4 regions of the Cytobacillus sp. C11.1 genome follow, and region 1 is predicted to be linked to each of the others. Evidence: riboswitches for the same ligand, from Rfam matches in the RefSeq annotation. Region 1 holds a riboswitch; each other region holds the start of a gene.
The links. Region 1 has a riboswitch for thiamine pyrophosphate ahead of tenA (thiaminase II). Riboswitches for the same ligand answer to the same signal wherever they lie in the genome.

Region 1 (7,918 bases):
TCATTATGGAAAACCCGGTTTCATGGAAGAACCATTCTCCTGCACCAATGACAAGGGCGGAAACAAGGGCTGACAATGCAAGATTGTCTTTTCCAGCCACAATCATTTCCTCTAAAAGCAAGATGACGAAAAAGCTAAGGACGTTGCTGATCCCTATCGTTGTTTACGGATCTATACCCTGCAGACGATAGGCTATGCCATAGATTTCCAGAAAAGTGGAACTTAATTTAACTCAGATAGAAGCGAAAATGCCGGAAGCTTTGGCAACTAGCTGATTATGGTTATTGTAGATGTGGCAATCTGTGTGATTCAGTGTCCGGCCTCTTTTTACCAGATGGGCATCGGCAATTAGGAACTCACCGGTAGCGCCCCTTAAAAAGCTAACCTTTAAATCTGCAGTTACGACGGTTTGCATATTGTTTTCATCCGGTTTAAAAATATTCCCCATCGCCACATCCGCCAGTGTGGAAATAATCCCGCCATGGACAAGTCCAGCGCTATTGATAAAAAGCGGCTGGATTGGCAAAGTCACTTTCATATGGGTTTCATCGACTCTTTCATAATGAAATTTTAAAAATTCATCAAAAGGCTGTTTGATTAGCATTATGTACACTCCAATATGGTTAAGATATGTTGACTTATTCACGAATTTTTGATGAAATCCCTGCTTTTTGAAAAAATCATTTGCTGTTGAGGTACGTGGAGACCTGTATATCCGCAAAATCTGGATATATTCGCGAAAATTTCATTTTATTCGCGAAAAATTGGATATATCCGCGATATTCAAAATATAATCGCGAAACGCCAACGTGGTTTCAATAAATCCGAAAAAATGATATTATTTTCAATAAATTCTAATTTTAAGCGAGAGGCAGGACTGGAAAAATGGCAAAGGTAGAGAATATTAGCTTCGCAGAGAATTTCCCGATCTCCTACACAGAGCTGGAGAAGGAAGCAGAGAAGAAGATGGCGGCTGGGGGATTTGGGTATGTCCAATCAGGTGCGGGCGGGGAAGAAACCCTGAGAAAAAATACGGAATCATTCGCGAAATATTCGATTGTACCAAGAATGCTGAGGGATGTTTCGGTACCGGATACAAGTGTGACGCTATTCGGAAAGACGTATCCATATCCAATTTTTCTGGCGCCGATTGGAATGCAGAGGCTTGAACATGAAGAGGGGGAGCTTGCGTCGGCCAGAGCGGCGGCTACTTATCAGGTTCCTTTTATTCAGAGCACGGTTTCAAGCCACTCGATTGAAGAGATAGCCGCAGCAACGGGCAGCAGTCCGAAATGGTTTCAGCTATATTGGTCCAATCACGAAGAGACGGCTTTTAATATGGTGCGCCGTGCGGAGGAAGCCGGGTATGAAGCGATCGTTTTAACGGTCGATACAGTCATGATGGGATGGAGGGAAGCGGATCTCAGGAACAATTTTTCTCCATTAAAGCTGGGCTATGGAAAGGCAAACTATGAAACTGATCCGGTATTTATGGCCTCTCTTAAAGATGGCGATGTGGTACAGGGGATCCTCGATAATATCCACCATCCAACTTTAAGCTGGGAGCATGTTGCCAGATTAAAGGAGATAACAAATTTGCCGGTTCTAATAAAAGGCATCCTCCATCCGGAAGATGCGAAGCTTGCGGTTGAGAAAGGAATAGATGGCATCATTGTTTCCAATCATGGCGGCAGGCAGCTGGATGGCGTGACGGCAGCGATTGATGCACTTGGACCGATCGCGAAGGAAGTAAATGGCCGGATTCCGGTTGTCTTTGACAGCGGGATTCGCCGCGGGTCAGATGTGGTTAAAGCGCTGGCGCTTGGAGCGGATGCGGTTTGCCTGGGAAGGCCTTATGTTTATGGATTGGCCATTGGCGGGCAGGCTGGCGTAGAAAAGGTGCTTGCCAATTTTATAGAAGAAACAAAGGTCTCCCTCTCTTTGGCCGGGGTCAGCAGCTTGAGGGAAATGGCCAGTCTGCAGCTCATTAAATAGTTTAAGAGAAAACTCCCTAGAGAAAGGGAGTTTTTTTGTTGACAGAACAATCTATGTTTAATAATATACCTATAGGGGTAAATGTATAAAGAGTTTACATAGGGTCTAAAAAGTCCCCAAAAATAAAATTTCAGGAGGAATTACGATGAGTAAAAAAGTAGCAATTATTGCAAGCAACGGCGGATTATTTGATGCATACAAGGTGTACAACATTGCGACTGCGGCGGCAGCAACAGATGCAGAAGTAGCGATTTTCTTCACTTTCGAAGGATTAAACTTAATTCATAAAGAAGCATACCAGCAGCTTCCAATGCCTGAAGGAAAAGAGCATTTTGCAGAGGGCTTTACAAAAGCCAATGTTCCTGCAATTCCTGAATTAGTGGCAATGGCACAGGATTTAGGCGTTAAATTTATCGGCTGCCAGATGACTATGGATGTTATGGGACTTGAAAAAGAAGCTTTTGTAGATGGAATTGAGGTTGGCGGAGCTGTAACATTCCTTGAATTTGCCAACGATGCGGATGTTACGCTAACATTCTAATTGAAGATTTGCCGATCCACCAGAATACCGATACAAAAGGAGATGCAATCATGTTCGAATACACAGTAGAAACCGAGAAATCGATTGATGAAGCTATTTCTTCGCTTGAAGAAAGCCTGAAGGAAGAAAAATTCGGGGTCCTTTGGCAGTTTAACGTCCAGGAAAAACTGCAGGAGAAAGGGCTGGACTATAATGAATCTTTCCGTGTTTTAGAAGTTTGCAACCCATTTGAAGCACATCGCGTATTAACACAGAACAAAATGGCTGGCTATTTCTTGCCTTGTAAAATTGTAGTTTATGAGGATGCCGGCAAAACGAAAATTGGCATGCCTAAGCCGACAAGCATGATTGAACTCGTCAATGACCAATCCGTTCAAAGCATTGCGGCTGATATTGAAAACCGTTTAATCGGATGTATTGATAAAAGCATCTAAGCAAAAAGAATGATGACAGTCCCGGAATAATTTGTTAAGCTTGAGGCAGCTTATCAAATTAAATATCTATGAAACTACTAGGGGTGCCCCGAATGTGCGGGCTGAGAGGGAAGCGCGATATAGCTTTCCGACTCTTATAGACCTGATCTGGTTAATGCCAGCGGAGGGAAGTAGGCTTTGACGGTATGTCGAATCATTTATACTTAAACCAAGCCAGGTCCTTTCGCGGATCTGGCTTTTTTTGAAGGAAAGAAAGTATAAGCTTTGAACTTCGATAACTGTCCAGCGCCAGGCGCCTTGCGCTTTTCTTATGTACATACTTTTCTCCATGATAAGCGATCAGGCTGCCCTTGAGGAAGGAGGTTAAGGTGAATAAAACCCGTTTATTGACGACGATGGCATTATTTGTGGCGATTGGAACGCTGGGCTCCCATTTGTTATGGTTTCCGGCAGGTGTGGCCAAAGCCTATCCCGTCCAGCATGCGGTGAATGTATTGGCGGCAGTAACACTTGGGCCGCTGCCGGCAGTGGGAGTGGCGTTTATGATCGGATTACTGCGAAACCTGCTTGGTTTTGGGACGCTGCTTGCATTTCCAGGCGGAATGATTGGCGCGTTTTTGGCAGGCGTGCTTTATCTGAAATTCGGCCGGAAAATCTGGGCTGGAGTTGGTGAGGTAGTGGGAACAGGCATTATCGGAGCACTGTTTGCAGTCCCGTATGCAAAAATATTGATGGGAAGCGCAGCTGGTGCATTCTTCTTTATACCGCCATTCCTTGTCAGCAGCTTTGCCGGTGCGGCTATTGGGTGGATGGTACTCGCTAAAGTGAAGGAAAAAAATTTAGTGCAGAATATGTGATTTTTTAGAGGGCGTGCGTTTCTGAACGGAGGAACAGAGAGCTTGAAGCCGATGGAGCGAGAAGAAGCGGCGGCAAAGAGCAGTATGAAGCAGCTTTACCGAAATAAGCGGGAAAAAGCAGTTTCATAAAGCAGGTATGAAGCAGCTTCATCGAAACTCGTTAAAAGAAGTGGTAGGAACGAATAAAACAATAAGAAAACTGCTAGGGGCGCTTCGGCTGAGATAAGGCTTTTTCCTTTGTCCCTTGGAACCTGATCTGGGTAATGCCAGCGCAGGGAAGCGGTGGGGACCTCTTTTTTCCTCATGCTTTTTCCCCGGCAGCTTCTGAATAATTAGGAGGCTATTTTAATGACTTTTACAGATATTCTTCGCAAAGAAAATGATGATTTATTTCAGCTTATTTTTCAGCATCCGTTTGTACAGGGGATCGGGAGAGGAGATGTGCCGAAAGAGGCGCTGGCCCATTATATTAAAGCGGATTATGAGTATTTGAATGCTTTTATGCATATATACGGAATCGCCATTTCCAAGTCTTCTGAGCGGAAGGATATTGCTTATTTCAATCAGCAAATTGAATTTGTACTGAACAGCGAAATCCACCCTCATCATAATTTCTGCCAGCAGATTGGTGTGGGATATGAAGCGCTGCAGGGCTTCCCGCTTCCTCCGACGGCAGACCATTATGTCAAGCATATGATGTACCATGCCCATACAGGCGGGATGGGCGAAATCCTCGCTGCGTTATTGCCTTGCCCTTGGACTTATTGGGAAATAGGGCTTGAGCTCATGAAGCAATATGAGCCGCATGAGGACCATCCTTTTTACCCGTGGATTTCTTTCTATGCAAATTTAAGGGTTGAAACAGTTACCATGAATATGAGGAATCGTTTGGATGAGCTTGCGGAAGCAGCATCTCCAGAAGAAAGGCAGCGAATGAAGGATGCCTATCGCAAAAGCTGCCAGCTGGAGCTTGGATTCTGGGAGATGGCTTACACCTGTGAGGAGTGGCCAGCTGGCAATACAGCAGTGACATCATAAGAAAACGTAATTATGTTTCGAAAAAAGCCAGAAAGTTGTCAATAACACGCCTGCTTCTGCTTACCGGCAGGGCAGGCTTTTTTTTTCAAAAATTCCATCTATAGTGCGCCGTAATGGGTGTTTTAAAGGAAGATAGCTTCACTTCGGCCGCAAAAGGTGTGGAGTTATGGATGACGTAAGGAATGCCATCCTTTGTCCGTTTGTCAGATATGATGGCAACATGGTCAAACTTGGGAGAAAGGAAAACAACGATATCGCCGGGCTGCCATTGCTGAAGGTTATTTGTATCTCCAGGAATAAGCTTAGTTGTTAAAGATATTGCGTACCGGCTGAAATACACATTTTGATTAGGAACACGCCTGAAATCGATGTTCGGATCCGGCTTGCCGTTAACACGCGGATATAAGTCTGTGTTTTCTGCAATATCCTTGTCGATAAGATCTTTGATTGTGATTGATGCCCCGTTAAATCCCCGCCAGATTACATCTGTACAAACACCTTCTTCATCAGGAGGGTATCCCCCGGCATAATAGGCACTTTTATAAGGCGTGCGCTGCTCCACTTCTTTTCTCGCCGCCTCGACTACATCAATGGGATCGGCGATGCCGTTTTGATTGCGGTCAGCTAGAGGATAGTCAGCGGGAATTTCAACCTTTTTTGAAAAAGGGTTCCCTAGATGAATGCCGATTGAATCCAATATGATTCCATTCCGGAAAAAGAGAATGAATATGAGGAGAACGCCAAGTATAGCAGCGAAAAATTTTTTTATCATCATGGTCTCCTTCTGCGTTTTATGGATTAGACGCCATTTTTACCAAAAAGTTACATGTTCCATGTTAAGATTAACCAAGAATATTTTTCATGATGGAGTATACTCCGCATTACGAAGGTCATGGACAAACATGTCAGTGTGGAGCCGCAGCCATTCCAAATTGATAAGGATAATATCTATTCCACTCCAAGGAGCGGAACCTATCCTGCTGAAAATCTTGGAGTGGTGGCCCATTTGAATGTCGATTGGGGAACCGAAAGAGAGAACAGAATGGAACGAATCTATGAAGGGTTTCTAATCGGAGTGAGAAAAAATGAATGACCTGTTTCCTGCTGGAGCAGGTTTTTTCTTTATTAAGATTAATCTTCGTCCATATAACAGACGGCGGAATGGGAAGTGGTGCATAAAAACGGAAAGTTACGCATAAGTGAACGAGATTAAGTCATAAATGGAAAAACAGGTGCATATATCGGTAAAAGTGGTGCATAAATTTTGAAGAGCAGCCTCTCCGTACCTTAATGGATGACTTAGACTGTTTTTCCCAAGCATTTATAGGATAACCTCCTTTTCATGTTACAATATATGTGAAGCTATTCACAATTCTCAAGGGGTGATTCTGATGCTAGTATCCAAATTAAAAACTGCACTGTATTCATCCATCGTCTTCACTTTTGGCTTCTGGCTGCTTTTACTCTTTACTGAAGGGGACATGTTTTCTTTCATACTAATCATGATTTTCCTCTATTGCGTGTTTGGAAATGTGATTTACGGGATCCCGGTTTCGCTGCTTTCTGAATTTCTTACAAACAGGTTCATCCGCTGGCGGCTTCCAGCAGCTGCTTTTATACATACGATGCTGGGGGCAGTAACTTATTTTTTTATTAAAGGGTTCGCATACTTTGCTCTTCTTGCTGCAGTTCTTTTCTTCCTGGTGGACGAGCTGCGAAAATGGGACCGGGTAATGCCTGCCGGGAAAATTGCTGCTTTAAATGCAGCGGCAATCCTATTGGCTGGTTTGCTGCCGATGGGCCTGCTTTGGATTCTTCAAAAAGCCGAAGTGGAGGCAAAGACAAATGATCTTTATCTTATTCCTCAAGGATATGCTGGACAAGTTATGATTCTCCATGAGTTCGGGCAAGCGCCAGAACCGGAAACAGAAGGGGAGTATGATGTTTTTAGGATAAACAAAAAGGGATATGCTGTTACCACTTTGCCGCAAAGTGAAGGCTTGATTGAAGATTTATATTATTATGTTGATGAAAAGGGAAATCGTGAAGAAATCCCGGAGCACTGCATCAAATTAGGGGGAGCAGGTTCAACGATGGGAGATGGATACGAGTATTCCTATAACCGTTTTACAGTAGGGTGCCAGGAGGATATTGATTATCTGCAAGACGGGCCATCTGTTGAGGAGATTCTTTATGACGAAGGCGTGCTTGATAATATCAATCAAACGTTTGATTGAACAAAAAAAGCTGGAGAGTCCAGCTCTTTTTGTTATTTCACTGTTAATTGGCTGAGTTGGTGTTCATGAATTTCTTCTTTAGTTACATGAACTTTAATATGGTAAGAACCTGATTCTGAAAAGGACTTACTTGCAACATATTCACCCGGGATGCTTTCTGAGGCTTCAATATATTCAGATTGCTGCTGTTCATCCTGCCAGACTTCAAAGCTAACATTTGCATTGGTTAAAGGCTCGCCTTCCTTCAGGATTTTAGCCGTTAATCTAGCTTTCCCATCTTGTTTGAGAGCCCCATCTGTTTTCAGGTTAATCGAAACATGGCTATGTGGATGTTCTTCCTCCTGAAAGACAACCGTATTTTCAGGTGTACCGGCAATGACTTGCTTTGTCGGCATCCGGTGCATATTTCTTGCTGTGACGTGGGCTACAACATAGTATTGTCCATTTTCAGGAAAGTTCTTTTTAACTGAATAAATGCCATCGCCCTGGTGTTCAGCATTGAGCATTTCCCGGTCATTCCGCCCAGATTGCCATACTTCAAAAACAACATCATTAGCATCCATTACTTTTTCGTCTCCATGTGTAACGATTGCTTTTAAAGTTACTTCCTTATGGGGGGTGATTGATTCGGGCGTCTGAATTGAAACCTCTAACTTGTTTTCGCTTTTCCCGCTGTCTTTTTCCATGGAGCAGCCAGCGAGAAGGATAACACTTAATAAAATAACCGTATACTTTTTCATCTTTACTCCTCTTTCTATGCATTTTCCATATTAAGTATGGACAATGGAGGCAGTTTCTATAACCTAAATTTATTAT
Region 2 (7,918 bases), 2.0 Mb from region 1:
AATTATCGATTGAAGCTTGAAGGTATTTTTCTTCTACCTTTCCTTCAATTTCCGTTATTTTCGTTTCAGCAGCAACCAAACCCATGAAAAAGCCATAATACACAATAAGTAATAAGACTATGCCTTGGATATAGAGACCGGCAACCATCCATTTTTTCAATTCTCCATCCCTCTTTTTTCATTGTTTTTTAAAAAGCTACCATCATTAGAATGGGTTAAACGGGATAACTTCAAACGGTTAAATCGGAAAATGAATGGAATTTTCATGCTTTCATTCAATGGGGACATCATTCTTGTTTAAACTCCCATTATTAATAATTTTCTGCTAAAATCCTGGCAAATAGCTCTCTTTTCAACCTAAATATAAAAAAATGCCCAGCTAATGTAACGGGTTCTTTTACCTGTCACAAAAATCCAATATGTATATTAAAATGACCATCAATTTGTATGTGAATTTGATGGTCATTTTTTATTGATATAACGCGAATAATTATAAAAATAGGCTTGAAAATGTGGTCCAATTTGTATTTCGAAATGTAAGGTTACAGAGATTTCTGTTACCTCGCAAATTGGATTGCAAAATGCTGTTTTTTTTAGTTACAAAACTAAGTTTCTCTTTAGCTCTGTGTTTATTCATTGATGATTTTCGTATAGGTATGAGAATTAATAGGCGGAGAATTTCCGCCTAAAGTATATAGAGGAAGCTTAAGAAGCAGAGATAAACGGAGGAATTCCGGTTAACTGCTCTAAATAAGCCAAAATTCAAAGATTTGGATCATATAAGCGAAAAAACTCCGCTTATTCTTAAGGAAATATGGGTGTTTCCCATTTTAAAAGGAATTTTTCCGGTTATTTTTCAAACACAGTGAAATCAACATTTAGTTTTATAACAGTACTTTGGCCATAAAATGCATTATACATTAGATGGCACTTTGTAATATTCTTACATAACAAAAAGCCCTGCATTTTGCAGGACAAAATGTATAACAAAAATAAACAGATTTTCAAACGTATTTTTATAAAAAGTGACAGGTATCGGAACCCGTTACAGCTAATGGGCATTTTTTTGCTTGATCACTTCTCTATGAACCGCTTCATATAACAACCGTGCAGATGCATCCGGAGATTCGGCTTGGCTTATTGCTGTGATGACGGAAACACCGTCTGCTCCAGCTCCGATAATCGGAGCCGCATTCTCCGCTGTTATGCCGCCTATCCCAACCAAAGGTATCTTAATTTCCGAAGCTCTTAATTCATTAATAAAACTCAGACCCTGAACGGCTTTTGCGTCTTCCTTTGTGGAGGTAGGATAGATTGGGCCGATTCCAAGATAGTCTGCACCTTCAGCAATTGCTCTCCTTGCTTCATCTATATGATGGGCGGACACACCGAGAATTTTATTGCCTATTTTTTTCCGAACCATACTAGCCGGCTCGTCTTCCTGCCCGATATGGACGCCATCTGCATCTATTTCAATTGCCAGCTCAATATCATCATTCACAATAAAAGGGATATGGTTTGCCCGGCAGATTGTTTGCATTTTTTTTGCAAGCTGGAGCTTTTCCTTCCCTTGAAGACAGCCTTTGCCTTTTTCGCGGAATTGGAAGAGGGTGATACCTCCCTTAACTGCAGACTGCAAAACTTCTTCTGGATTATTGCTGCAGTTTACACTGCCCATAATAAAGTAGACCCTTAATAATTTTCTCATTTCATCAGGTTTAACTGCCATGAACAAAAGTCTCCTTCTTCCTTCGGTTATAAGCCCAATGATTCGTAGGTCCATGCCCGCTGCCCAGCTGCAGGTCATCTTCAATAGCAGCCTGGATAAACTGCTTGGCGCGCTCCACAGCACTCAAAACAGTCATCCCTTCCGCAAGGCCTGCAGTTATGGCTGCCGAAAAAGTGCACCCGGTTCCATGTGTATTAACCGTTTGTATTCTTTTACTTTTAAACTCATAAAAGCGTTGGCCATCAAATAAAAGATCCACAGCATCGGTTTCAGCCTCAGCATGCCCGCCTTTTATCATGACATTCTTTGCGCCCATATCATGCAGCTTTCTTGCTGCTTCGTTTTTTTGCTGGTCCGTTTTAATCCTCAATCCCGTTAGAACTTCTGCCTCCGGGATATTTGGCGTGATAAGAATCGATAAAGGGATCAGATATTCCCTCATAGCAGCAATGGCCTCCTTTTGCAGCAGGCTCGCACCCCCTTTTGCAATCATTACTGGGTCGATGACAACATTTTCCCATTGGTGCCGCGTAATCTCACGGGATACTCTCTCGATAATTTCTGCATTAAAAAGCATCCCCGTTTTGACTGCGTCGGGCACAAGATCTTCCCCGATCGATTGGATTTGTGCAACGACTGCTTCTGGAGTCATCGGATAAACTTCTTGAACGCCTTTTGTGTTTTGGGCAGTAACGGCAGTTAATGCTGACATGCCAAAAACGCCAAGTTCCTGAAACGTTTTTAAGTCAGCCTGAATTCCGGCACCGCCACCGCTATCTGATCCGGCTATAGTTAATGCTTTGTTTATTATCATTTTAACTCCTCCCTATTCGCTGACTTTTTTAAAAGCACCGAGTTTTTCAATATCTGAAGCGGTAATGTTAAACAAGCTATTTAAAAATTCAATTTGGAACGTTCCCGGACCTTTATCATTCGTTGCCTCTGCTGCTATTTCGGCAGCAGTTCCGTACACAACCAATGCGGCAACAGCTGCTTTAACTGGATCCTTTTCCACAGTAGAAAATGCACCAATTACAGAAGTCAACAGGCAGCCCGCACCTGTTACTTTTGTTAAATAGGGATGTCCGTTTTCTATGGTGTACGTTGAAACTCCATCTGAAACAACATCCTGTTTGCCTGTTATGACTGCTATGGTGCCAAGCTCTTTTGCAGCCCTTCCAGCAAGTTCAGTCGTATTCCCCTGATTTTCCCCCGCATCTACTCCTTTAATTTTCCATTGCTGGCCGGCGGCATTGGCTATTTCCGCCGCATTTCCTCTAATGATGGAAATATTTAATTCCTTTAATAATTTTTTGGCGGTTTCTGTACGGTATGGAGTTGCCCCAACACCTACTGGGTCAAAGATTACGGGAACACCATGCTCGTTGGCTGACCTTCCTGCGATCAGCATGCTTTTTACTTCTTTTTCCGTAAGAGTTCCCATGTTCAGAACCAGTGCTCCGGCTATTTTCGCCATATCAGCCGCCTCTTCATGCGCATAAGCCATAACCGGTGATGCTCCAATTGCCAAAAGTCCATTGGCAGTAAAATTGGTTACCACAACATTTGTAATATTATGTACGAGCGGATTTGCGGTTCTTACTTTTTCTAAAAGACTGCTAATCTCGTAAATATTCATCATAAGTCCCCCTCACAATTAGTTCATAACAAGTCCGCCATCCACGACAAGATTCTGGCCTGTAACAGCCCTTGCCCATGGAGATGCGAAAAATACAATTGCATCAGCTGCCTCTGCCGGATCGGTAACCTTTTTCAATGGTGTAGAGTTTTCAATTATTTCAAAGACTTCATTTGAAGTAGCTGCGCTTGCATCCGTGGTTTTTAATAAGCCACCTGATACCATATTTACCGTAATGCCGTATTGCCCAAGTTCGTTAGCCATATTACGTGTAAATCCCAGGAGGGCTGCCTTGCTGGTCGTGTAATCGTGGTACGGAACAACCGGGTTCTGAAATAGATTTGTGCCAATCGAAATGACTCGTCCAAACCCGTTTAGTTTCATATCAGCCAAGCCAGCCTGAACGGTATTTAAAGCTCCTCGAACAGCGCCCTCCAGCTGGATTTGGAAGTCTTCCCATCCAATCGTTTCTGCATCTTTTTTGGAAACAGGGTCAAATTGAAAGTTTACAAGTGCGTTATTAACAATAGTCGTTATGGGTGTTCCAAAGTGGTTTTTCGCTTTTTCAAACAGTTCCACAACCTGTCTTTTGTCCCGGATATCTGCTTGAATGGCAATAGCACGTTCACCAATTTCACTTTGCAGCTCATAAGCTTTCTCTTCACTATGAAAATAGTTAATAACCACCCTCGCACCTTCTCTTGCAAAAGCTTTGGCCGTCTCCCTGCCCAAGCCTCTGCTCCCTCCTGTGATGAGCACAATTTGGTCTTGAAGTTTCATCTGAATTCCCCTTTTCATGAATGTGTCCAACCTAGTTATTGGCTTATTTTCTGACAAAATAAAAACCAGATCCATCAATGGACCTGGCAGAATAATAAATGAGAAGGAATGATCGTTCCCGCTATTACTACTTTCCTACGCTGGCATAATCCAGATCAGGTCCGAAGGGTAAAAAAACAGGTCGGTTTCTTTCTCAGCCCGCGCATCGGGCACCCCTAGCAGTAAAACTATTTAGTTGGCTGATTTCATCTTAGCTTGAAAATGGAAATCTGTAAAGTCTTGCAATTCTGTCGTTGTCTCTATATCGTTAATAGTAGTGAATAAGTGCAATTTAGACGTTGTCTTTATATCGATAATAGCAGTGTATCCTGGGAGGTTTTCTTATGGCAGAACATCAATTTTACTTGAAAGCACATTGGCCGGGCCTGCGCAATGATGTTGGAAAAATAGAATCCGGACAACTAAAGACGAAGGTATCAATACCGCCTGAGATGGATGGTCCGGGAATTGGCACAAACCCGGATGAAATGCTATTAGGAGCAGCTGCAACCTGTTATATTATTACGCTTGCAGCGATGATGGAACGGAGTAAACTTAAAAAAGAAGACTTGACCATGGAATCCATTGGGATTGTTGATGTCACCAATGGGATTATTACATACAAAAAAATTATCCACCGGCCTATAATCATCCTGAAGACTGACGCCACAGAGAGAGATTTCGCTCTCGCTCAGAAACTGGCCAAAAAAGCTGAAGCTTCCTGCATGATTTCAAGGGCCATTAAAGGAAATGTTGAGGTTGAATTGGAAGCAGAAATTATGCGTAAAACCGCTTAAATACCATTTAAGCGGTTTACGAAATATTTTTTCTCAAGGTGCCTGCCAGTTCGAAAAACTTATAAAGCCCATTTCCGAATCGCTTTCGCAACACCAGCTTCATCATTTGAAGCAGTCACAGCATTTGCTGTTTCTTTAACAATGTCCTGGGCGTTTCCCATTGCAACTCCCCATCCCGATTCCTCAATCATCGCAATATCGTTTAAGCTATCACCCATTGCCATCACATTTTCCATGGAAATGCCAAGAATTTCTGTAACCTGTTGGATTCCTTTTGCTTTATTAATGCCAAGTGCATTCACTTCAATATTGGTTAAGCTTGAATTGGTAATTTCCAGATCACCCTTTGATTGGAGCTCCTTATGAATGATTTCCCGTACTTCATCATCAGTGATATCAAATCCAAATTTCAGCCATTCATGGTCATGGATATTTTCAGGCATTTCATTGTTCCAGACCTGATCGCAGCTGGTAGCCCAAAAATGGGTTTTATGTGTTTTAGATAATGTCCACATCCATTCCATTATAGTAGAGTCAACTGGGGTTCTCGAAATTAAATTCCCTTCCGGACCAAAAATTTCACTTCCATTGACCGTAATTAAATAGGAGTTTAATTCAAGCGAGTCCGCATGGTCCCTGGCTGTAAGTCTGGAACGGCCGGTGCTTAGAATAACTTCGATCCCTTTTTCCTTTGCTTCGCGTATCGCCTCTCGGTTTTCCTCTGGAATTTCGTCATTCGTATTCAACAAAGTTCCATCCATATCAAGAGCGATTAATTTTATCTCCGGTGCATTCATTTTTTCTGGCATCATAATCTCCCTTTCCTAAACAATAAAGACATTATATAAAGAAATACTATTCCATTCAAAGGAAAGCCTCTGAAAGATGAATACTTTTAAATAAATTGGAAATAGCTGTATATATATTTCCCGAAAGGTGAGAAGCTATGTATTTACTACTTGTTGTGGTGGTATGGATTCTATTTGCTTACCGCTTTATAGATTGGTCACAATGGAAGAAACAATACCCTACCGTTTTGTATTTTATTGCAATTAATCTGACCTACAACATGCTTTATTATAACCATACACTTTGGGCATTCAGAGGAATTACTGCTGAGTGGATCAATCATTCCATCATTAATTTATTTTTTACATTTTTTATTACTCCCATGGCCCTGATCATATACCTGCAGCGTTATCCGCAAAATAAAAAGCATGCATTTATTTATTCAGCGGTTTGGATTACTTTCTTCACTATCATCCAGGCTTTATTTGCCCATAAAGGCATGTTTGTTTATGATAATGGCTGGAATAGCTGGCACAACATTTGGCTAAACATTATATTGTTTGCTGTCATTCGGATTCATTATCGAAAGCCTGCAGCTGCTATGCTTGTTTCTTTGCCGGCAGCGATTATTTTTTACTTATTATTTCCGGTTCCATTGGATAGCCTAAAATAAAATGAGGTGATTATATTGCTCGTCCAACATAATTTATCCACCTTTTTATTTTTGCTTCTGCTTTTCACAACCTATGTATTAATGTGGGTTTACCTTATAAGGAACAAAGTAAATAAATAATGAAGCGTAAACCTACTGGTTTGCGCTTTTTTATATACTTATAATATATTGTTAAAAAATTGAATCCAATAGTTTCCACCTGTCGTCTAACTGTCAGAAAAGAATGGTTGCCGGAACCAAAAATCAACACATATGCTGGGAGGCTGTCAAGTTGAGCCCTGAAGAACGAGTAGAGCGGTTTATCGCCTCAAATGTCGACCGTGCCCTCGTCCTTGAAATGATCATGGATGAGTATGGAACAGTATTGAAAAGATTGATCTATACCTATGTGAAGGACTGGAATATTGCAAGTGATCTCACACAGGAAACGTTTTTAACCGTATATGAAAAGCTGGAGAGTTTTCAGCAGAGGTCCTCTTTTAAAACTTGGATTTTTACGATTGCCATTAATAAAAGCAAAGATTATTTAAAAAGCTGGCATCATCGCAATATGGTTATGAATGAAAGGGTATTTTTTCTTAAAAAGGACATAGAAAAAGACCCGGAAACGAAATTTTTTGAGCGTGATAAGCATAACGAATTGCTGAAAGTGATTGAATCACTATCAGTTAAATATCGGGAAGTGTTCCTCCTCCATTATTATCAAGACCTTAGTCTGGCTGAAGTCAGCGAAACATTGGATATCCCTTTATCTACTGTGAAAACACGTTTGTACCGAGGGCAGGAAAGAGTTAAAAAGCTTTATTGCGCAATGGAAAGAGGTGAACAGCATGGCTGATCTGAATCAGGAAGTGAAACAAGCTATAAGTGCATCATGGCCGGAAGAGTCGGTATTTACCGAGGAAGAAAAACAGCGTATTAGAAATCGAATAGGTTCTCGTACAGTCAAAAGCATAAAGAAGAAAACAGACTATTTTCCAAAGGCCCTTACGGCAGCTGCTGTTGCTGGTTTTGTAATCTTAATTGGCGGAATCGCCGGAAATCAGACAGGATTCTTTAATCAGCAAAATGCTGATCAGATCGCGTCTGAGGACAAAGCTTTTTACCCGGGAATGGCGAATGGAGATATGCTGAACGGCTGGGAACTGCACCAAATAGAAACTGATTCAAATAGCAATTCTATTGCTGTTTTTACAGGGAAAGCTGAAGTGGCAGGTACTCTTAATTTTCAAAAAGATAATGTCATCCTTTTGCCAGATCAAGCTTCTTTGGAGAAATTGCCGCTTATGGATGGGAAAAATCCAAGAATTTCTTTTAATGAGAAAGACCAGCAGATGCTAAAAAAGGTTTTCGGCATTGGTTCTGCTGTTAAAGTTGAAGATGTTAAGCTCATTATTAATGAGTATAGAGCCCGCGAAGCTTTAGTTCATCAGGCAAATGTTTTGGAGGTAGTGATACCTAAAGAACCAGAA
Region 3 (7,918 bases), 880 kb from region 1:
TCCGGAATTCTTTTTCGTAAAAACACTTCAATCTTCGCAAGCACATATGAAGCAAATAATACTGGCAGCACTTGGCCCTGATAGCCTACCTTTTCTACTTCAAGTCCGAATAGGTTCCATTTAGGAATTTGCTCTGCCGCACCATAGCCCCAGGCATTTAAAAGATCCGGGTGAACAAGCATTAAACCTAATACCATACCTAAGAGCGGGCTTCCGCCAAATCGATTTACAGCACTCCAGCCAATCAAGCCTGGCAGAAATACGAATGCTGTATTGGCAATCAAATTAATGATGCTCGCCAAATCAGCCCAGTTCGTATAAACCTCAACAAACGACTGATCATCAAAGAAAATATCAGGCGCTGTCATAATATTGTTTATACCCATTAACAAACCTGCTGTTACGATGGCAGGCAAGATTGGAATAAAGATATCCGCCAGCGTTTTAATGCCGCGCTGCAATGGATTCAAGTTCTCGGCAGCTGCACTTTTTGTTTCTTCTTTTGAAGATTCCCCAATACCTGTTGCTTCTGTCATTTCTTTATAAACTTTATCAACGAGCCCTTGTCCAATGACAACCTGGAACTGACCGTTGGAGGAAAACGAGCCTTTTACAACATCTATATTTTCGAGTTTTTCCTTATCGACTTTTCCTTCATCTTTTAACGCAAATCGTAACCGTGTCACACAATGAGTGGCAGCTGCGATATTCTCTTTGCCGCCAATTGCTTCTACTATTTGCTCGGCTGACTGTTTATTTGCACTCATTCTTCTCTCTCCTCCTGTTACCGTTTTCATTCTTCTGAAAAAACAGCTGTAAGGTTCTTCTATATTCTTCTCGTTCACTACATATCTATCCATTTTCTTGGATAATGCAAGACGTTATTCAGACTATTGAAAAACAACTTGTATATACATGATCTGTTTACGCTTTCATTTTATCTTGTATATACATGTTTCGTCAACTATTTTTTCTTTGCCGTTACTTTCCATTTGATATATACCCGAGAAAAGCTTTGAAACAACAAAAAAGCCGGCTGCCAGACCTAAATGGTCTGAAGCCGGCTTTCATTCTTATTTGAGCTGCTCTTTCTTTTTATCATCGTCATCATCATTTGTTAATTCACGAGTAGACTTTTTAAATTCCTTTAAGGTTTCTCCAAAAGCTTTCCCTATTTCAGGCAGCTTCTTTGGCCCAAAAATAATAAGAGCCAGGACCAAAATCAGGATTAAACCCGGGATTCCAATGTTTGTTAACATTCTATTCACTCCTTCTATATCGAATCGCATGAGGATTATTCGAAAAGACAATAGGCAATATCAAGGTTCACTGTCCATTATAGTAGAAACAATGAAAAAAGCATAGCCGGAGTTTTACTTTTTAGACTTAGATAACTCTATCTAGTTCTTCTAGCACCTCTCCAATTTTCCGGTTATGGATAACTTCATCTGCATACAAATCAAAATCCGTAGGCTCCATATTAACAATTACGAGCTTTGCACCGTTTTGTTTGGCTATTAACGGGAACTGGTTGGCCGGAGTAACGGTCAAGGATGAACCAAGCACAATAAAAAGCTCAGACTTCTCTGATTCCTCTGCCGCAAAATCCAGTGCCAGCTCAGGAAGCATTTCGCCAAATAGGACGATTGAAGGGCGAAGCATTCCCCCGCATGTACAATGATAATGGTCATGCAGGTATTCCTCACTCGGATATTCTTTTTTACATTCCTGGCAGTGCAGCGTTTGCAAGTTCCCGTGAAGCTCAGATATATTGCGGCTGCCGGCCAGCCCATGGAATCCATCTACATTCTGGGTAATGATACTTTGGAGAATGCCCCTTTTTTCCCAATTTGCGAGAATATAGTGCCCTTTATGAGGCTTACATTCTTTTAAGCCTGTGACCCTGTGCCGATAAAATTCAATAAACTCATTTACATTATGATTTAAAGCTTCTGTACTGGCTATTTTCCCAGGATCCTTCTTTTTCCACATTCCATTATTAGCAGACCTGAAATCAGGCAGACCGCTCTCCGTGGACATACCTGCTCCAGTTAAAATAACGGTATACTTTGATTCTTTCAGCCATTTTTCAAGCATAGTTATCATCTCCTAAATATATCTTTCCAATAAAATGCTGTTTCCATCTTTTTCAAAGGATAAAATGTTTATGTCTTCCTATGTATGCGGTAAATAATAGATTATATGTGTTTACGCCATTTATCAATATAGGAGTGATTGCAATGCCAGAGACGGAAACAAAAGATTACCGGGAAGGCTTTAAAAGGTTCTCTTCTAGAGCTAAGAGATATGTGGAAGATCCTGTAAAAACAAGAGGATTGCTGAGCAAAGCGACAACAAAAGCTAATCAGAATAAATCTTCATTAAGTGATATATGGGAAAAATTTCAGCTTTTGATTGACTTGGTTAAATCCTGGTCCAAAGGAGATTACAAGCACATTTCAAAAAAATCGATCCTATTTATTATCGCTTCAATCTTATACTTCGTTTCACCAGTGGACCTTGTACCCGATTTTTTAGCAGGAATGGGAATCATTGATGATGCAGCGGTGCTTGGATTTGCTGTAAGTCAAATTACAGGAGAGCTTGAAAAGTTTAAAATCTGGAAGGAAAGCCGGTCGATTGAAATGGAATAAAAATACTTGAAACTGCCGGATTATACAGAACCGCTTGTTTTTTGCGAAGCTTTGGAAAGGCAGATAATAAAAAGTTTGCCGACGAACTATAAACTTTTTGCTGTCCATTTTTATACCTTTTGTTATAATAGTGAAGGAAAGTCATAGAAGCTTTAGAATAGAACGCCTCATGAAGGTATTTATTTTTGCAGATTGTTTGTCTAAAATTGAATAGCAAGAATTGTAGGGGAACCGGTATAGCCGGTTGAGACTTCATCATAAGATGTTGACCCTTTGAACCTGATCTGGCTCATACCAGCGTAGGGAACATATTCTTAAACATAAAAATGTTTGTTATATGCGCTCTGGTATTTATGCCGGGGCGTTTTTATTTTTTCAGGGCAAGCTATAATTATCTTTCCGGAAAACACTACATAAAGCAAACAGGAGGGTTAATGATGAAAAGATGGATGGCAGCTGTTTGTACTGTCCTAATGCTCGCCGGCTGTGCCGGGAATGAGCAAGAAACACAGCCGGGAAACGGAGAAAAGGACAAGGAAGAATTAAAAAAGGTCACTGTCGTTCTGGACTGGACACCAAATACCAATCATACAGGCTTATACGCAGCTAAGGACAAAGGCTATTTTGAAGAGGAAGGACTTGACGTGGAAATCATTATGCCTGGAGAAGCTGGTGCAGACCAGCTGACGGCATCGGGTAAGGCGGATTTCGGTGTCAGCTATCAGGAAAGCATCACGGAAGCCCGGGTACAGGGTGTTCCGCTCGTATCGATCGCTGCTGTTATTCAGCATAATACATCCGGCTTTGCTTCCCCAGCAGATAAAAATATTAAAACACCAAAGGATTTTGAAGGGAAAACTTATGGTGGCTGGGGAGCGCCGGTTGAAAAATCAGTAATCGAGTCATTGATGATAACAGAGAATGCAGATGTTGAGAAAGTGTCGATTGTCAACATGGGGGACGCTGATTTTTTTACGGCTGTTAAGAGAGATATAGATTTTGCATGGATTTATTATGGCTGGACAGGTGTAGAAGCCGAGCTTCGAGGGGAAAAGATTAATATGGTCTACCTGACTGACTACTCGGAAAAACTGGACTATTACACACCTGTATTGGCTACCAATGAGAAAATGATACAAAATAATCCGGATACCGTAAAAGCTTTTGTCAAAGCGGCATCCAAAGGCTATGAATATGCTATTGAAAACCCTGATGAAGCAGCTGATATTCTTCTCGAGAACGCTCCAGACCTTGATAGCGAACTGGTTAAAAAGAGTCAGGAATGGCTTTCTCCCCGTTATCAGGACGATGCAGCCAGATGGGGTGAACAAAAGCTTGAAGTTTGGGAAAACTATGCAGAGTGGATGCATGAAAATGGCCTTTTAGATAAAGAATTAGATGCCGGCAAAGCTTTTACAAATGACTTCCTGCCGGAATAAGGAGAGTTAATGAAATGGCAAACGCACTTGTAAGTATTCAAATCATACCGAAAACAAAAAATGGGGAAAATGTTATACCATATGTTGACGAAGCCATCAGCGTAATACAGGAATCGGGGGTTAAATATGAGGTTCACCCCCTGGAAACAACAATGGAAGGCGATCTGGAACATTTATTGAAAATCATCGCAGATATGAATACTAAAATGATTGAAAAAGGAAGCAGCAATGTTATTTCACAGGTGAAGATCCTATATCAGCCAACTGGAATTGAAATGAATGATTTAACGGAGAAATACCGTCCATGAAAAATGTTTTAATGAAAGGATGGAGACCCGCTGCGGTTCTCCTCCTTTTATTCATTCTGTGGGAGCTGGCAATCATGCTGGCTGAAGTCCCTGCATGGCTGCTGCCGCCGCCGACTGATATTTTTCAGGAAGCGGTTGCCGGATGGGACGGCTTTCTCCTTCATCTTCAATCCACTGTCATGCTATCTTTATTGGGGTTTGCGATTGGTACGGGAATCGGCTTGCTTACAGCCGTATTGCTGCACTTATTGCCTTTTTTAAGGGAGTCGATTTACCCGCTCCTCATCCTATCGCAAAATGTACCAATCATTGTTCTGGCCCCTTTGCTGGTAGTGTGGTTTGGATTCGGCATCCTTCCAAAACTGATCGTCATCACACTGGTTTGCTTTTTCCCGATTACAGTTGCCGCTTTGGATGGCTTCAGGCAAACACCCCGAGAACTTAAGCACTATATGCTAATGGCAGGAGCAAGCAAAGGACAGCTGTTTTGGAAATTGGAGCTTCCATACTCACTTCCTTCTTTATTTTCCGGCCTGAAAATTTCTGCAACCTACAGTGTCATGGGGGCTGTAATATCAGAATGGCTAGGCGCAAAGGCCGGTATAGGCGTGTATATGACACTCGCCTCCTCGTCGTTTAGGACGGACCGTGTATTTGTAGCCATATTTGCCATCATGGTGCTCAGCTTGCTGTTTTTTGGAGCTATTCTTTTGGCAGAGCGCTTGCTGGTCAAATGGAAAACACAGGAGGGTGCTAGAAAATGATACAATTATCCCTTGAGCATTTAACTAAAAGCTTTGATTCAAATCTGGTTCTTAGCAATCTGAGCTTTCATATAAACGATGGCGAATTTGTCTCGATCCTGGGTCCATCCGGGAGCGGAAAAAGCACCATTTTTAACCTGATTGGCGGTTTACTTTTGCCAGATGAGGGTACGATTCAGCTGAGTGGTGAGAAAATCAACGGCAAACGAGGGTCTATCAGCTACATGCCTCAAACACCCTCCTTAATGCCATGGAGAACAATTCTCCAAAATGTCCTCCTTGGACAGGAGCTTAAAGGGAATTCAGATCCTGATACAGCCAGGGATATGCTTCATAAAGCAGGTCTCTCAGACTATAAGAATGCCTATCCTCATGAGCTTTCTGGGGGCATGAAGCAAAGAGCAGCTTTTATTCGGGCACTCTTAAGCCCGCAGCCTGTGATCCTGCTGGATGAACCTTTTTCGGCATTGGATGAACTGACCCGCCACGATATGCAAAAATGGCTGCTTGATATATGGAGTGAACATAAGCCGACCATCCTATTTGTTACACATAATATAGAAGAAGCCATTTATCTTTCCGACCGTATATTAGTTCTCAGCAGCAAGCCTGCTAAGGTGGTTCATGAATTTAATATGCCCTTTTCCCGGCCTAGGAGAGGAGAGCTTCTGCTCGATGAAAAATTCCTTGCATGCAAAAGAGAAATACATACGGCCTTAAAAAACCATTAGAGGGTGAATATTTTGGATAAATTAATTGATGCCCATATTCATCTTGATAAATATAGTGATGAAGAAATAAAAGAAATCTTTAAAGATTCACCATTCCAGCTATCAGTGATTACGGTTTCGTTTGATTTGGAGTCCTGCAAACGGAATCTCTTGCTTTCAAACGAATATCCTAATATAAAACCTGCCTTCGGTTTTCATCCTGAACAAGACTTGCCAAACGATCAGGATCTTTCAGATCTCTTTATGTGGATGGAGACTCATATAGATCAAATGACAGCTGTGGGAGAGGTCGGGCTGCCCTACTATTTGAGGAAAGAGCATGCTAGAGACACCTTTCAGATTGAAGGTTATTTAGTTCTGCTCGAAGAATTTATTAAACTGGCTAAACGATGGAATAAACCCATTGCCCTTCACGCTGTATATGATGATGCACCAATTGTATGCAATCTATTAGAAAAGCATTCTGTTCAAAAGGCCCACTTTCATTGGTTTAAAGGTGACCAGGCAACAGTCAGCAGGTTAATTTCAAACGGGTTTTACATATCCTTTACTCCAGATATCGTCTATGAAAAAGAAATTCAGAATCTTGTCTGTAATTATCCGCTGAAAAGGATGATGGCAGAAACGGATGGTCCATGGCCATTTGAAGGGCCATTCAAAAGCCAAACTACCCATCCTGCGATGTTGCAGCATTCCATCAAAACCTTGGCAGATATTAAAAAAGAACCTTTAGAAAGTGTTTATAAACAGCTTTTCAAAAATACCAAAAGCTTCTATAATATATGATTTCATTTTTCTGCTTACAAACCGGGAAAACCTTTTGACTGTACGGCCATTTAAAATCAAATGGCCGTTTTTATGTCTCTTCTTCTATCTGTAATGGATATCTTGTTCAATGGCCATCTTTAATCCCTTTGATGCTGCTTCTTATCCGATTTGCTGCTTTAGTCGGAATAATAATAGCACCTCTTTTATTTCCGGTTGAGCCCTAACTGCTGATAAACTCTCGGCTTACAAAGTATCAGAATAGTCTCGATAAACTAGATAAATATAATCATTTCGCACCATTCCTTATTTTGGAAATTTGGGTTATTCTTATATTGGACGATACTTTTAGGGGGTATGAATTTGAAAAAGTATATTTTCGTGCTTTTGACTATTTTACTAGCTTTCTCTGGCAATGTATTTGCACAGCCCAAAAGCGGTGCTGAAGATTTAGGCGAAAAAAAATTTATAAAGAAAGTAAAGAAGACTGAAGAGTATAAGGAATTTAAAACTTACTTCCTAACAGATGCTCCCGTGCAGCCAAAGCCTCTTATAGATGTGAGTGGCAGCCAGTACGGATGGTCTGTCCAATATGAAATGGAATACAATGAAGAAAAATTTTTTCTGAATGATGATGCAATTGTAAATTTCTCCTCCCTTTTATCCTTTTCTTACGAGTTTGACGGCAGCGGATTGAAAGCCCGCCTTGTCGACTATAGCAGGCTTATGGACGATAAGGCCTTTTATGTAAAAGACCTGGCGACAGGTGAAGAAAGCAAAATAGATGTTTCTGAAGACAGCATGTTTAAAGAGTATCTGGCTGAAGTGGAAGTAAAAAAGAAACAGATGCTTGAGGATGCATCGACATATAAAGAGGTCTCTTCTGATGAAAATAGAGCTGCAGGTGAACTCTGCTACTACTGTACAAAATATGAATGGCGCGGCGGTTACTCTTGTGCTCCGGCTGACAAGGAATCTGAAGCTTCTGTCTCTTTTCAACTGGCTGCAAACGGCTTAAATGCAGATGCCGTCATGGCTGAATGCTATGTTCCACGCCACAGAGTTTGCGTTGAAGGAGAATGGAGAACCTACTGCCCCATACAATAAAAAATCGGCTAAGCAGCAGCTTAGCCAATTTTTCTATCCCTTTGTACCTGATGCTATGTTAGAACCTTCAATAAAGTACTTTTGAAAGAAGAAGAATAACAGCACAACTGGAAGCAATACCATTACTGACATGGCCATTAAGTAATGCCA
Region 4 (7,918 bases), 1.9 Mb from region 1:
TGGTTTGCAATTAACAGTTCGCATCTTTCCAGCGCTTTTTGGAATAGATCCTGCATTTTAGCTTCTTTTTGTCCTTTGTTAAAAGTAAGCTCAAAGCCGTTATCCAGCAGGCCTGTATCGACCATTTGCTCGATAATATGCTTAGCTTGCTTAACATCACCGCTGACGCCAATGCTGTGCTCACCGAGAATTAATCTTTCGGCTACACCGCCTGCAAGAATCATGGCTACTTGATCAAGCAGCTCGCTCGTTGTGGAAAGATGAAGTTCCTTTTGAATTGGAGCTACATATCCAAGAGCTTCACCACGTGGGATAATTGTTGCTTTACGAACAGAACCCGGCTTGGTCAAAGCTGCAACCAATGCATGGCCCGCTTCATGGATCGCCACACGCTGCTTAGTTCCTGCATCTTGCAGGGCACGGGTAGTGGTACCAAGAATCGTACGGTCAAGCGCATAATCCAAATCTTCTTTTGAGATAATTTCCTGGCCATTTCGTACAGCTCTTCGGCTTGCAGTTTCAAATAGTGAATGAAGATCTGCGCCAGAGAAGCCTGAAGTGCTTTCAGCTAAATCACCAAGAGTCGTCATAACATCTTCAGCCAGCAATCTATTTTTCGTATGGATATTGATAATCTCTCTTCGGCCCTTTGTATCAGGAAGCGGGACATTAAAGGAGAAGTCAATACGTCCAGGGCGAAGGAATGCTTCGTCCAGCATATCTTTTCGGTTTGTTGCTGCAATGAACAAAATCCCGTCATTGGAATGTCCGCCATCAAGCTGGACAAGAAGTTCTGTTAATGTTTTTTCGCTTTCTTCTCCGCCATGCTGCTTTCTTCGGCCTGCCAGTGCATCCACTTCATCGATAAACACGACAGCAGGTGCGTACTTTCTTGCATTTTGGAAAAGATTTCTTACACGGGAAGCACCAACACCGACAAATAATTCATTAAAGCCGGAACCGCTGGTTGAGAAGAACGTTGCCCCAAGTTCCTTGGCAATTGCCTGTGCAAGCAATGTTTTCCCCGTTCCGGGAGGTCCGTATAATAGAATGCCCTTCGGCGGTTTAATCCCCATTTTCAGCGAGCGTTCAGGCTCTTTTAAAATAGAAAGAGTTTGCATAATTTCCTCTTTCATTTCTTCCTGGATGCCGCCCACATCTTCAAGTGAAATGGAAGGAAGGGGCTTTTGCTTTGAAACACTTTGCTTCATCGTATTTGTAGCGCCCATTCCGCCTTTTCCTGATTTATATAAGTAAATTCCGATGGCTATGAATAATAAGACCAATCCGCCAAGAATCCAAGGCGTATACGGGCCTGTTGTTGCGAAAGTATATTGTATATTATAGGTTTCTACTAATTTATCAACCATTTCACTGTTAGGAGGCACATGTGAAATATACTCTCCATCAGGGGCAGTAATTAGTAGCTTGCCGTTTTTATATTCCTGTATTGCAACAGTCTTTCCATCCTGGGAGGCAATGAGCTTTTCCACAGAAGAAAACGGGACTGTCACTTCCTTATTTCCTGCTTGTACGGTCCAAATAACCGCTGCCAAAATCACCGTGACTACCAATAAAAGCGAAACAATCGTCGAAGGTTTCTGTAAACGTGATTTCAACTAATTCCCTCCTTATTGAACATATTTTCATTATAAGGAAAAAGAAAAGTTATTTATAGGCTTTTACACTTTTTAAACGTTGTAAATTATGGAAAAATAATATTTTTGCCGCTAAAGTGTGCTATAACAGGCCGGGGAAGATGCTTATTTGTGAAAGATATGTGACAAAGGAATGCACACAATAAGACTAGCTCCACTCCAAGTATAATCCGGACCCAAACAATATTATTTTTAGAGATTCCCAAAACAAATTAATTATCTCGAAAGTAGAAAAAGCTATCAAACCCCGTTTTGCGTCTTAAGTTCATATAATTGGAAGTTAAAAGGAAAATCATTGATAATAGAACTTATTACCTTATAAATAGAAAAAGGTGTAGGGAATGAACAACCAGCAGGATTTTACGAAAGGGAATATACTTAAACAGCTCCTTATTTTTTCAGCACCCATCATGCTGACAAATTTGCTGCAGGTTTCCTATCAATTTATTGACAGTTTGTGGGTCGGAAATTTGCTTGGAGCTAATGCTTTGGGAGCCATAGCGGTTTCAGGGACTGTTATTTTTACTGTGCTCTCCTTTATTATCGGGATTAACAATGCTACTTTGACCATTTTGTCTCAGCAAAAGGGAGGAGACAATGAAAAGGGGCTTAAGAGATATTTAAATGCCTTCGTCGTGATTTTAACAGTCTTATCCATAGGACTCGGCTTGGCAGGATTTTTATTTTCTGAAAAAATATTGGTCTTCATGGGGACTCCTGCGGGAATGATTCCAGACGCAGCAGCTTATCTGCAAATTAATTTTCTCGGCATTCTGTTTTTATTTGGCTATAATTTTCTCGGCACTGTACTTCGTGCTCTGGGAGACAGTAAAACCCCATTATACTTTGTGTTCATTGCGGTGATTCTGAACGCAATTTTGGATCCGCTTTTCATTTGGACCTTCAATCTTGGAATAGAAGGGGCTGCGTATGCAACCATTGTATCACAGGGACTAGCTTTCCTGGCTGGCATAGTGCTTATTCTCCGCAAAAATCTGGCACCATTCACCATGCCTTCATGGCCGCAGAAGGAAGAGGCAGCATTAATTTTCAAACTTGGCATTCCATCTGGTCTGCAAATGACCGTTATTTCAGCTGGGGTTATGGCCATTATGAGTGTTGTCACATCGTTTGGGGGAGATGTGGTTGCCGGATTTGGTGCAGCACAGCGGATTGACAGTATCATTATGCTCCCGGCTATGGCTTTGGGGACTGCTGTGAACAGTATGGCAGGGCAGAATATTGGCGCTAATGAATGGGATCGCGTTCACAAAATTGCTCTTTACGGAGTGATTTATAATCTTGTATTTATGCTAATCATCGCTTTGCTAACGGTATTGTTGGCCGAATATGGAGTCAGCCTGTTTATCCAGGAAAAAGAAGCGCTGGAGTACGGAACTGAGTATTTAAAAATGATTGCTTTCTTTTATCCATTGCTTGGTATTAATTTTATCCTGAATGGGATAGTAAGGGCTTCTGGAGCAATGTTTCAGGTGCTGGTACTCAACATCATTTCTTTCTGGGTTCTGCGCTATCCTTTGACATATCTTTTTTCAAAATTTATGGGGGAGAATGGCATTGCTGCAGGCATGGGTGTCAGCTTTGCCATTAGCAGTGTAATTGCATTTATTTATTATCGATATGGCAAATGGAATGAGCAAAAACTCTTTGAGGAAGGTAAATAAACACTTTTCATAGATTAGAAAACAATATATAATAAAATGGAATAATTTGATAACGTTACCACAAGGGGAGCATTTTGCTGAGAGTGAACACTTTGCTGTTCTGACCCTTTGAACCTGTTAGATAATGCTAGCGCAGGAATGTGGACTAAAAGGCAGATGGGATCACTCTGCCTGCTTGTTCTCCTTTGGGGTATCGTCATACTTTTGAAGGGGATTTTTTTATGAAAAAATTAAGCTTGGCGGCGATGATTGAAGCATCCTTTTTCGCAGCATTTGCGATTATCCTGGATTTTTTGCCATCTATTAAACTTTCGCCATCGATATCTATCTCTGCTGCCATGATTCCGATTTTTGTACTGGCATTCAGATGGGGCATTAAAGTAAGCTTTATAGCAGGCTTATTATGGGGCATCCTGCAGATTGCGATGGGTGATGCATGGATTGCTACACCACTGCAGGCTTTTATTGAGTATTTTGTTGCTTTTGCTTTTATAGGAGTAGCTGGTTTGTTTTACCTTCCAATCCAAAAACAACTTCGCAATGAGAACAAGAAAAAGGCACTTGGCTGGATTGTATTGGCCATTTTTGCAGGAAGCTTCGCCCGCTATTTCTGGCATTTTATTGCAGGTGTTCTCTTTTTCGGAAGCTATGCACCAGAGGGAATGTCACCAGTTCTGTTTTCCTTCCTGGCAAATGGCGCAACCATGCTTGGAGCAGCCATATTATGCTCCATCCTGGCGGTATTATTAATTTCATCGGCTCCAAGGTTGGTTATTCGAAAAGCTGATGGCAGCATCACAGTACAAAAGCGGGCTTCTTAACGATAGAACCTCTTGGGATCATCCATCCGAAGAGGTTTTTTTTATTGATGCGGGTAACGAACTCCTGAAAATTGGGTATATTACTCAAAAAGGAGAGTGATTGCCTTGTCAAATTCCTTGCAAGGAAGCATTATCTCTGGTGTATATGACGCGGAAGCCAGTGCTTTTGAAATTCATAAAGTTAAAAACTTCAACACCCAATCAGTCCTTAATAAAGTACAGTGTGAAAATTTGTACCGATACTTATCACTTCATGAAGATGATGAGGATGGACAAATCATTACATTATATGACCAAATGCCTCTAATGCTGACACGCCAGGAAATTTGCAGCTTAATGAAAGATCTGGAACAAATTAAGAAGCTATATCAATAGAAGAAACTAGCGTTTTGCTCAGGGCAAAACGTTTTTTCTTGCAAAAAATGTTTGACAATTTTGTGAACAAAGTTAGAATATTTAGTAAAAGGGGATGAAAATGATGAAGGAAACTCAGCTAAAAGTTATGCTCTTTTTTAAAAATATGGCAGGAACAGGTATAGTGATTGGGTTAACAGTCCTTATAGCCAGTTTTTTTGTAAGCGGTATCAATGGGGAATATATCTTTTCAATTGGATTAAGCGTTATGGTGTCTTCCATGTTGTTCTTCGGCTTTGGCCTATTTATTCATTTAATGGAAGAGATGGCGGAAGGAAGCAAGGGAATTAGATAGCTGCTAAATTTATGTTCTGAATGATGATATAAAACATAATTAAAAACCGGCTCCCTCGTTGAGAACCGGTTTTTCCATTTTTATTATAAGATTTTAGTGGGCATGGCCTGAGCTCAAAACCCAAATCGACCCTGCCACAATAACCACAGCCATGAAAACGCCGTAAAAGATATTAAGGACGTTCGTTTTGCCGTCTTCGCCTTCACGCAAATGCATAAACATGAAAAGCTGTATTCCGGCTTGCATGATAGCCAGGGAGCCGATGATCCACATAATCACTTTAAAAGATAAGTCTGTTTTTAAAGCAATACCTGCTGCACCGAAAGTGAGTATAAGTGAGAAAACAAAACCAATAACATGACTTATTGGGAAACCTTTCCTAGTCTTTTCCATTTAGCCCACCAACCCTTTTAAATATACAAATGTGAAAATAAAGATCCACACTACATCTAGAAAGTGCCAATACAGACCAATAATAAAGGTTTTGCGTGCGGTAACTGGTGTTAGTCCCCGTTTTGCCAGCTGAATAATAACCATGATGGCCCAGCCGATACCAAGTGTGACGTGCGCACCATGAGTTCCGAGCAGAACAAAAAGACTTGAAAGAAAAGCACTTGTCTGCATTGTTGCACCTTCATGCACATAATGGATAAATTCGTTAATCTCCATGAATAGGAAGCCTGCGCCAAGTACAAGTGTAATTATTAGCCATGTAATCAGCCTTTTCAGATTATGCTGTCGCATTTCAAAGATGGCCAGTCCCATCGTAAAGCTGCTCGTTAAAAGGAGAAGGGTTTGTATCATTACATCCTTGATAACAAAAATATCTTTATGTGTTGGACCTCCAGCATAGCGCTCATAAAGGACTCCGTACACACCAAACAGAGTGGCGAACAGAATAATCTCTGCACCAAGAAAGATCCAAAAACCGAGTATATTCAAGCGGTTTTGTTCTGTTTGGTATTCAAGGGGCAGTGTTGTATCTACATTAGCTGACATCATTATGCACCTCTCCTTCAACATTTCTCCAAGTGCTTTCTATCTTTTTGATCTCATCTTTCTTTACATGATATCCTTCATCATAATCAAAGGAACGAATAATCAGCCCCGCAATTATGCCTATCGCAGCAACGACGGCTGCAATATGCCATTCAAATACAAGGAAGAATCCGGCAACACTGAATACTGCACCCATGAAAATAGGGAGTCCGGAATTGCTTGGCATGTGAATTTCTTCAATCTCGCTATCCTTTAAAGTTAAGCCTTCATTATTTTTCTTCATATGCCAGAATGGATCAAGGGTTGTTACTTCCGGCTGTTTAGCAAAATTATAGAATTGGACCGGAGAAGCAGTTGACCATTCAAGTGTTCTTGCATCCCATGGATCACTGGAAATTTTGCGATCCGCATATCTTGCACTCCAGTAAATGTTATAACAGAAGGCAGCAAAACCTAGAGCCAAAATGGCAGATCCAATGGCAGATAATAAAAATAATGGTGCAAATCCTGATTCAACGGAATATGTGTAAGAGCGTCTAACAGCTCCGTCTAAACCAAGGAAAAACATTGGCATAAAGGTTACGTTGAATCCAATTACAAATAACCAGAAATGCCACTTGCCGATTTTTTCATTTAACATAAAACCGAACATTTTAGGCCACCAATAGTAGAGAGCCGCAAATACGGCAAACACAACACCGGGAATAATGGTGTAATGAAAGTGGGCAACCAAGAATAGTGTGTTATGGTATTGGAAATCTGCTGCTCCCATTCCTAACATAACCCCAGTTACACCTCCGATGATAAAACAAGGAATAAAGGCTAAAGCCCATAACATCGGGGTTGTCATCTTGATCCGGCCTTTTCGCATTGTAAACAGCCAGTTAAATATTTTGATTCCGGTTGGTACGGCAATCGCCATCGTTGTAATTGAGAAAATGGAGTTAACCGCAGGACCTGAACCCATTGTGTAAAAATGGTGAACCCAGACAACCATACTTAAAATAGCAATGGCCACGATTGAGAGAATCATAGATTTGTAGCCAAATAATGATTTACGTGAAAAAGTGGCAAAAATTTCTGAGTATATACCAAATGCCGGAAGGATGAGGATATATACTTCAGGATGTCCCCAAAGCCAAAATAAATTGGCCCAAAGCATATCCATACCTCCACCAGAAACCGTAAAGAAATGTGTTCCGTAAAGTCGGTCAGTTGTCATCAGGGCAAGTGCAACCGTAAGGATCGGGAAAGCAGCCACGATAATTACTGATGCAATAAATGATGTCCATGTGAACATCGGCATTTTCATTAAAGTCATGCCCCTTGTCCGCATTTTTAAAATGGTTACCACGAAGTTAATTCCCGAAATCAGCGTTCCGATACCGGCAATCTGCAGGGCTATTGCATAATAGTTATTTGCTATGCTGGGACTAAACTCTTTCCCTGCAAGAGGGAAGTACGAAGTCCATCCAGCATCAGGGGATCCCCCAATAACAAATGAAATGTTAAACAGCATTGCACCACTGAAGAATAACCAGAAACTTAAAGCATTCAATTGCGGAAATGCAACATCTCTGGCGCCAATTTGCAATGGTATAATTACGTTCATTATTCCGATCAAAAGAGGCATTGCCATGAATAGAATCATGATTACCCCATGTGTGGTAAATACTTCATTGTAGTGCTGTGCATTTAGAAATTCCATTTCCGGTCTGGCCGTTTGGGCTTTCATCATCAGACCGTCAATTCCTCCACGGAAAAACATCAATACAGCAGCAATAATGTACATAATACCTATTCTTTTATGATCGACAGTCGTAAGCCATTCTGTCCAAAGCCATCTCCATTTTTTTAAATAGGTGATCCCGGCGATGATTCCTATCATCGTTAGGAGAATAGCAATCTGTGATCCTAGTATTAAAGGGTCACCCGTAATTAAAAGTTCATCCCATTTAATGCCCATTATGGCCACCTCCATGGCTTTCTTTATTTTCTATATTTTCATCATGACCATGTTTATCATTCTCGTTGATTTCTTCGGAT

Region 2: it holds a riboswitch for thiamine pyrophosphate, as region 1 does, so the genes downstream of both, AC3ZVC_RS17310 (3-oxoacyl-ACP reductase) here and tenA (thiaminase II) in region 1, are expected to answer to the same signal.
Region 3: it holds a riboswitch for thiamine pyrophosphate, as region 1 does, so the genes downstream of both, AC3ZVC_RS22605 (ABC transporter substrate-binding protein) here and tenA (thiaminase II) in region 1, are expected to answer to the same signal.
Region 4: it holds a riboswitch for thiamine pyrophosphate, as region 1 does, so the genes downstream of both, thiT (energy-coupled thiamine transporter ThiT) here and tenA (thiaminase II) in region 1, are expected to answer to the same signal.

The regions. Positions count from the first base shown of each region.
Region 1 covers NZ_CM176935.1:452,933-460,850, reverse strand. The annotation lists gene AC3ZVC_RS02370 (DUF2512 family protein) at 1-151, opposite strand, end outside; gene AC3ZVC_RS02365 (PaaI family thioesterase) at 233-604, opposite strand; gene AC3ZVC_RS02360 (alpha-hydroxy-acid oxidizing protein) at 886-1,995, shown strand; gene AC3ZVC_RS02355 (DsrE/DsrF/DrsH-like family protein) at 2,141-2,536, shown strand; gene AC3ZVC_RS02350 (DUF302 domain-containing protein) at 2,587-2,970, shown strand; TPP riboswitch at 3,040-3,156, shown strand; gene thiW (energy coupling factor transporter S component ThiW) at 3,339-3,827, shown strand; TPP riboswitch at 4,022-4,122, shown strand; gene tenA (thiaminase II) at 4,176-4,865, shown strand; gene AC3ZVC_RS02335 (DUF1287 domain-containing protein) at 4,951-5,640, opposite strand; gene AC3ZVC_RS02330 (hypothetical protein) at 5,758-5,958, shown strand; gene AC3ZVC_RS02325 (DUF6843 domain-containing protein) at 6,257-7,102, shown strand; gene AC3ZVC_RS02320 (FixH family protein) at 7,135-7,842, opposite strand.
Region 2 covers NZ_CM176935.1:3,485,911-3,493,828, reverse strand. The annotation lists gene AC3ZVC_RS17330 (hypothetical protein) at 1-160, opposite strand, end outside; gene thiE (thiamine phosphate synthase) at 1,052-1,729, opposite strand; gene thiD (bifunctional hydroxymethylpyrimidine kinase/phosphomethylpyrimidine kinase) at 1,719-2,543, opposite strand; gene thiM (hydroxyethylthiazole kinase) at 2,556-3,368, opposite strand; gene AC3ZVC_RS17310 (3-oxoacyl-ACP reductase) at 3,387-4,148, opposite strand; TPP riboswitch at 4,264-4,375, opposite strand; gene AC3ZVC_RS17305 (OsmC family protein) at 4,532-4,984, shown strand; gene AC3ZVC_RS17300 (Cof-type HAD-IIB family hydrolase) at 5,044-5,793, opposite strand; gene AC3ZVC_RS17295 (CBO0543 family protein) at 5,931-6,446, shown strand; gene AC3ZVC_RS17290 (sigma-70 family RNA polymerase sigma factor) at 6,718-7,284, shown strand; gene AC3ZVC_RS17285 (hypothetical protein) at 7,277-7,918, shown strand, end outside.
Region 3 covers NZ_CM176935.1:4,572,189-4,580,106, forward strand. The annotation lists gene treP (PTS system trehalose-specific EIIBC component) at 1-767, opposite strand, end outside; gene tatA (twin-arginine translocase TatA/TatE family subunit) at 1,074-1,259, opposite strand; gene AC3ZVC_RS22595 (NAD-dependent protein deacylase) at 1,387-2,097, opposite strand; gene AC3ZVC_RS22600 (YkvA family protein) at 2,241-2,654, shown strand; TPP riboswitch at 2,869-2,977, shown strand; gene AC3ZVC_RS22605 (ABC transporter substrate-binding protein) at 3,092-4,093, shown strand; gene AC3ZVC_RS22610 (thiamine-binding protein) at 4,108-4,401, shown strand; gene AC3ZVC_RS22615 (ABC transporter permease) at 4,398-5,165, shown strand; gene AC3ZVC_RS22620 (ABC transporter ATP-binding protein) at 5,162-5,896, shown strand; gene AC3ZVC_RS22625 (TatD family hydrolase) at 5,909-6,682, shown strand; gene AC3ZVC_RS22630 (hypothetical protein) at 7,019-7,768, shown strand; gene AC3ZVC_RS22635 (carbohydrate ABC transporter permease) at 7,802-7,918, opposite strand, start outside.
Region 4 covers NZ_CM176935.1:3,529,217-3,537,134, forward strand. The annotation lists gene AC3ZVC_RS17505 (AAA family ATPase) at 1-1,619, opposite strand, end outside; gene AC3ZVC_RS17510 (MATE family efflux transporter) at 2,000-3,343, shown strand; TPP riboswitch at 3,397-3,499, shown strand; gene thiT (energy-coupled thiamine transporter ThiT) at 3,565-4,164, shown strand; gene AC3ZVC_RS17520 (hypothetical protein) at 4,261-4,539, shown strand; gene AC3ZVC_RS17525 (hypothetical protein) at 4,640-4,873, shown strand; gene qoxD (cytochrome aa3 quinol oxidase subunit IV) at 4,967-5,266, opposite strand; gene qoxC (cytochrome aa3 quinol oxidase subunit III) at 5,267-5,872, opposite strand; gene qoxB (cytochrome aa3 quinol oxidase subunit I) at 5,862-7,838, opposite strand; gene qoxA (cytochrome aa3 quinol oxidase subunit II) at 7,828-7,918, opposite strand, start outside.